DNA from 2 places in the Pseudoalteromonas sp. CuT4-3 genome. Region 1 is predicted to be linked to the other one. Evidence: predicted binding sites of a transcription regulator. Region 1 holds the regulator's gene; the other holds the start of a gene.
What was found. Region 1 encodes sigma-54, which starts transcription at its own class of promoters, with help from an activator protein. Its sites were predicted from a motif close to GTTGGCACGNNNNTNGNNT; they were not measured.

Region 1 (3,475 bases):
TCTTTGGGGATATTACGAACATCTATACTAACGGCTATTTTGTCATAGTTATCTGAAACACTTCGCACTAAAGAGGGCAGTAAGTTGACCGGAATATTATCTACGCAATAATAGCCTAAATCTTCAACCACGCGTAAAGCAACCGACTTACCTGAACCAGAACGGCCGCTTATGATAATTAACTCCATTTATAGCCCTTAGTATTTACTACGATTGATCAACAATTACTTGATACAGCTCTGCATCGGTTTTAGCACTACGCAGCTGTTTACAAAATTCTTTGTTGCTCAGTTTATCAGCTATGGTTGCCAGAGTCTTTAGGTGCTGTTGGTTATCGCCATCTGGTACGATGAGTGCAACAAAAATATCAACAGGGCAGTTATCAATAGCGTCAAAGTTAACAGGCGTGTCGCTAACAAGTACTAAAGCCAGCGGCTCTTCTACGCCACCCATTCTGCCATGAGGGATGGCGATACCCCGGCCAATACCAGTACTGCCTAGCTTTTCTCTACTTGCCAGCGCATTAAGAATATCTTGTTGTGGTAAGTAGGGGAGCTTTTCATGAGCAAGCTCACTGATAAACTCTAAAATTCTTTTTTTACTACTAAAAAGGACCGCAGCTTTGCTGCAGTCCTGGCATACTAATGTACTTAATTTCATAATATTAGTGTCTAGCAAGCTTCTCTTTATGTTTTATGACTTGACGATCGAGCTTGTCAATCAACGAGTCTATAGCGGCATACATATCTTGGTGCTCTGTTGAGGCAAATAAATCTGCGCCACTTACATGAATAGTCGCTTCTGCTTTTTGGTTGAGTTTTTCTACATCGAGAATGACATGCACATTGCTAATATGATCTGAGTGCCTTTCTAGCTTTGCAAATTTATTATTTACATAGTCTCTAAGTGAATCAGTTACTTCTACGTGACGACCAGTTAGGTTTAGTTGCATAAGCATTTCCTCTTTGTTTTTTACGTCTTATATCAAACTCTTTCTCTGATTTGACGGTGGAATAGCTAGCGATTCACGGTATTTTGCTATTGTGCGTCTAGCTACTTTAATTCCTTGCTCTGCCAATATATCCGCAATTTTACTATCACTCAATGGTTTAGCTGAGTTTTCCGCGGCAATTAGCTTTTTAATTAGGGCACGTATTGCGGTTGATGAACACTCGCCGCCGTTTTCAGTGCTTACGTGGCTTGAGAAAAAATACTTAAGCTCAAAAATACCACGTGGCGTATGCATATATTTTTGCGTAGTAACACGCGAAATTGTCGATTCATGCATTTCTACCATTTCAGCAACATCGTTTAAAACCATTGGCTTCATGGCTTCTGGGCCATGTTCAAAAAATGCCTGTTGCTGTTTTACAATACAGTTTGTTACTTTGAGCAGCGTGTCGTTTCTGCTTTCAAGGCTTTTTATAAACCATTTAGCTTCTTGTAAGTGAGAACGAATAAATTGGCTATCACCACTTGATTTAACGGTACGTGACATAGCCGCGTACTGACTATTTACGCGTATTTTTGGCATGCTATCTGGGTTTAGCTCTACCACCCAGCGGCCTTTTATTTTTTTAACCGACACATCTGGTATTACATACTCCGACTCTTCCCTTACTATTGTATCTGCAGGTTTTGGGTTGAGGGTATGTATTAGGGTCATGACCTCTTTAAGCTCGTCTTCTTTAAGCTTAGTCTTTTTCATTAATGTACGATAGTCGCGTGCCGCTAATAGATCAATGTGATCGGTTAAGATCATTTTAGTTTGTTCTATAAAAGGGGTGTCTTTATCAAACTGGTTTAGCTGAATGCACAAGCACTCTTGTAAACTGCGCGCGGCTATACCTACAGGGTCAAATAACTGAATACGCTTTAAAACGGCTTCTATTTCATCAAGTTCAACTTCAACTTCGTCATCGTTTTCTTGGTTAAAGCTCTCTAAAATCTCTTCACAACTTAGCGTTAAAATACCCGAGTCATCTACAGCTTCTACAATGGCAATAGCAATGGCTTCATCAGTTGGGCTAAAAGGAGTAAGCTGAAGCTGCCACATTAAATACTCATGTAGCGTTTCAGTAGAGGCACCTTGATAAATAGACTCATCTTCCGGCATTGGGCCTGAGGATGCCGCAGGGGCTGCGCTCATGTACTCATCCCAAGTTACATCCATTGCCATATCATCGCTAACGGTGTCTTTATTTAAAGCTTCGCCACTGTCTTGCTCGTACTCGCTGGTTGTATCGTCAGCCGATGCGCTTACGGTTACATCATCCGTATCTGCTTTTTGTTCATTTTTTCCAGCCGACTCTTCCGTGTAATCTTGCTCTTCTACTTCTAATAGCGGGTTGCTATCAAGTGCTTCTTGTATTTCTTGCTGGAGATCCAATGTACTGAGCTGCAGCAAGCGAATCGCTTGTTGCAATTGTGGAGTCATTGTAAGTTGCTGGCCCATGCGCAGCTGTAATGATTGCCTCATGTATCTCTAACAATCCTTTTATGTTGTTATAATTAATATTAGCAGATGCTTGTAGGTATGGCTTAAATGTTACAGCCTAAATTGCTCGCCTAAATAAACATCGCGTACAGTTTTGTCATTTAATACGTGTTCTGGGGTGCCAGATGCAATTAGCTCCCCATGAGAAACAATGTAGGCTTTTTCACAAACATCAAGGGTTTCTCTTACATTGTGATCGGTAATTAATACGCCAATGCCACGGTTTTTAAGATGTTCTATTATTTTCTTTATATCTAACACTGAAATCGGATCAACACCAGCAAAAGGCTCATCCAATAAAATAAATTTAGGGTTTGCTGCCAGTGCTCTGGCAATTTCTACACGGCGGCGTTCACCACCAGAAAGCGCCATACCTTGGCTATCGCGAATATGCTGAATACTAAATTCATCAAGTAAGTTGTTAAGCGTTTCTTCTCGCGCGGCTTTATTGAGCTCTTTACGCGTTTCTAAAATAGCCATTAAGTTTTGATAAACTGTCAGCTTTCTAAATATTGATGACTCTTGCGGCAAATAGCCAATGCCTAAGCGGGCGCGGCTGTGCATAGGTAATAACGTAATGTCGTTATCATCAATAGAAATTTTACCTTTGTCGCTAGGTACTAACCCTACAATCATGTAAAAGGTGGTGGTTTTACCTGCGCCATTAGGGCCCAATAAGCCAACAATGCTGCCGGCTTCTACCTCAAGGCCTACATTTTTTACAACTTGGCGGCCTTTATAGCTTTTTGCTAATAGTTCTGCTTTTAAGGTGCTCATGGTTGACCTTCGTTACCTGTTTTTTCTTTAATTTTTGCTTCAACAGGCACTAAAATTGTGTGGACACGATCCGTAGAGTTTTCGTCTTTTTCTGCGCTAATAAGCTGCTGCTGCATATCGTAGGTAATACTTTTAGCATTAATTTTTTGACCGGCTTGTGCGACTTCAGCATCGCCAACAAGCGTTAAAAAGCGCTTTGCT
Region 2 (3,475 bases), on a different replicon from region 1:
TAGCCACAATAAAGCTATTTGTATTTACTTCCTGCGTTTGATTATCATCAAGGGTAACATAAAGGGTTTGCGCTTTTTGCTCACTAAATGCCTGAAAAAAACCACTTAAATAGGCAAGCTGACCCGATTCGTTTTTTGAGTCTCTATCTGCTTTTTCTACCATTGATTGCTCATAACCAATCCCTGCTAACAACAGCATTAACTCGTCATTACAATAGGCCGTATCAATTGTTTGGGTTTGCCCATCAATAATAAGATCGCAGGCCTGCTCAACAGGAATGATTTTAGAGCTAATCCCCATAAGCACATGCGCTAAGGCATTGGCTGTGCCCATTGGGATAATACCCAGCTTGCACTGAGTGTTTACCAACACACTTGCTACTTCTGTCACGGTCCCATCGCCGCCACAGGCAATTATTATATCTGGCTTATTTTTAATGGCTTGTTTCGCAAGCTCAATACCGTCTATTTCTTTGGTGGTGGTTAATACTTCTAAATCATAATATGCCGACAACCTAGCCACTATTAAATGCTCTTTGTCTTGCCACATTTTGGTACCCGACACAGGGTTTGCAATAATAACGGCTTTGTTTTTAATAACTAGCTCGCCCTTTTTATGTCGCTTTGCTAAATGACGAAGCTGATGCTTATTAAGATTTGCGGTTTCGCGGGTTTCTTTTATTTGCGCGAGCACTTGGTGAACATCGGCGTTTTTATCTTGGCTCAGTAAATACGCTGCCATAACAAATACCGAACGCCCTCTGCCCAGTGCACAGTGAACTACCACGCGGCGGTCTTCTTTAATATGATGATGTATCCAGTTAATGGCTTGGTTTAATTGCGAATGGGTAGGCACACTATGATCAAGCACCGGAATATTTAAATAGCTAATATTTTCTTGTGTAGAGCTCCATTCTAAGCCATCAAACTCACACGTTACATCTAATATTGCCGTAATGCCGTTTTCTTTTAACGTATCAATATCAGAGGGGAACAATCGGCATGCTAAAAATAAATGGTCGTTAATTTTTTGAATGGGAGGGACTTTATCGTGCTTGCGAGAATACGCATTGTAAATTTGAGCACCCAGTAAAAAAGGCACAAATGCCCAGCGAATATAAAATGGAATAACACCATTTTCACGCTTTCTAAAAATTTTCGCCAAATTAAAAATGTAAGCACCACTGACAAGAATTAACGACAATGCACTCCAGTAAAATACCACTGCAAAATATACCGAGTTAACCTCCCACCCTATAAATATAAAAATTAACGCTAAAATTAAATAACTCGTTGCAGCCCACATATTTTCTCCTTTATTTTTACTGTTTTGGCACATTTTTTACAGTTGTGTATAAGTGTAGTAGCAATTTACACGCCAACAAAAGTTGTTTTTTAGGAACACAAACAACACTAAGTAACTGATATAAAATAAATAAAAGTAGCTAGCTTTAGCTGTATTCGCATATTAGGCGCTTTTTACACAGTAATCGGTCATTTTTTCTCACTACTCAAAGGTAACTGTTTATATTTAAAACTTGTTTCAATGTGTACAGCAGCTAATATAAATGTCAGCTTAAAAGTTTTTGCATCCAATCACTCTTTTCACACGTTTATTGAGAGTGTGTTTATCTTTATTAGTTAAATTTATAACAGCCTGTTTAATCTCTATTTCAAAGCGATTAGGTTGTGCTTAAATAAAACAATTTTTAATTCACAAAGCCCAACACACCTCGGTAATAATAAAAACAACAGGAACCTTATGGAAAACGACAATTTACTTCCCCTTTTGTGTAAAACAGCACAGGGTAACAAAGCCGCGTTTGCTGATTTGTATCAGCAAACAAGCGCAAAGCTTTTTGCGATTAGTTTAAATATGCTGTCAAACCGCGCGCACGCAGAAGAAGTAATGCAAGAGGCATTTATAAAAATTAGGCATAACGCGTCAGAGTACAATTCATCTAAAGGCACAGTTATTAGCTGGATGATAAGCATTGTGAGATACCGCAGCTTAGATGCATTGCGTTATCACAAGGTCAGAAAAGAGCAGGCAATGGGTGACGATGAATACGACGAACAAGCAGTCGATGTTAGTTACGACGAACAAACCAAACTTGTTAATTGTATTGAGCAACTTGATCCCCAACAAAAACAAGCCATTCATTTAGCCTATTACAAAGGGCTAAGCCATGGTGAGTTAGTCAATCACATAGAAACGCCCTTAGGCACAGTTAAAAGCTGGATCAGGCGTGGTTTGCAGCAGTTGCAGAGGTGTTTAACATTATGAATTATAATAAACCAGAATTACTTGATGCTTTAGCAGGGCAGTATGTATTAGGTACTTTAAAAGGCCTGGCACGAAAACGTTTTCAACGCTTAATGCTCAGCTTACCGCAAGCCCGAGAAGCCACTATAATGTGGGAGCAAAATTTAAATGATTTAGCCAGTGCAATTACGCCTCAAACACCCCGCGCGCAAGTGTGGCAGAATATTTTTAATACATTAGAACACACCAATCAACCCGTTAAAACGGTGATCAAACCAGCTACATCGCTGTGGCGCAATTGGTCATTTATAGCCACAGCTGCCTGTATTATCTTAGCATTTTTGGTTATTCAGCCCACAACTCAGCCCCAATACAGCCAACAAATTGCTTTAGTACAAAATCAAGATAAGCAATCACTGTGGTTTATTAACGTAGATGAGCAAACATTATCGGTTAAAGCCAGTGATAAACTCGTTGCGCAAACCGATAAAGACTACGAGCTGTGGATGATTTTAAAAGGGCAAGACACGCCAATTTCGTTGGGTCTACTGCCTAAAAACGGTGAAAAACAGTTACTCAAAGGCACGCGCTTTAAGGCACAAAACATTGCCCTACTCGCTGTTAGCTTAGAGCCTTTAGGTGGCTCGCCAAACGGCCTACCAACACAAGTACTGTACACGACAGATTTAGTTATTTTATAACTAAATAAACGCGACTGGTTGGTCAAACTTTGTTTGGCCAACCTTTATATTTATCTTGGGGTCTAGCGCCCTTTACCTATTAATATTTGATTAAACTAAAGTAGGCTTAATCGCACTGCGATGCTTATCATATTGTGTGCTCAATACCTGCTGCGTTATTTTAATTGCATACACCTACTGTAATAAGTATAAAACCAAGCCGCTTCAGCCTCTTTATCACTTCCTTATCTAAATATAAAACAGCCTGCTGAAAATTTAATCTTGAACGTTAAACACCCCTTTATTAACAAAATAAAAAAATATTTAACTTTTTTGCATCCATTGTGCTTTTTGCTTCGTTATTAGTTATGACTCCAATCAAAACTAAAGGAAAAAGTCATGAAAGCTTTAACTCCATCTATACTCGCAGTAGTAGTATGCAGTACCTTAGTAAGCACCTCTAGCGAGGCATCAAGTCATCGTGAAGCGCCGAACATTAGCCGCTTTCCAACCTTAGACTCTACCGACT

Region 2: a site for sigma-54 is predicted at 1,365-1,383, ahead of VOI46_RS17605 (diacylglycerol kinase family protein). Genes of this name have one in related genera too.

What each region holds. Positions count from the first base shown of each region.
Region 1 is NZ_CP142030.1:3,032,384-3,035,858, reverse strand. Features, by position in the region: gene rapZ (RNase adapter RapZ) at 1-188, opposite strand, end outside; gene VOI46_RS14040 (PTS sugar transporter subunit IIA) at 208-660, opposite strand; gene hpf (ribosome hibernation promoting factor) at 665-952, opposite strand; gene VOI46_RS14030 (RNA polymerase factor sigma-54) at 980-2,479, opposite strand; gene lptB (LPS export ABC transporter ATP-binding protein) at 2,549-3,274, opposite strand; gene lptA (lipopolysaccharide transport periplasmic protein LptA) at 3,271-3,475, opposite strand, start outside.
Region 2 is NZ_CP142031.1:146,496-149,970, reverse strand. Features, by position in the region: gene VOI46_RS17605 (diacylglycerol kinase family protein) at 1-1,306, opposite strand, end outside; gene VOI46_RS17600 (sigma-70 family RNA polymerase sigma factor) at 1,763-2,287, shown strand; gene VOI46_RS17595 (anti-sigma factor) at 2,284-2,967, shown strand; gene VOI46_RS17590 (DUF4331 domain-containing protein) at 3,346-3,475, shown strand, end outside.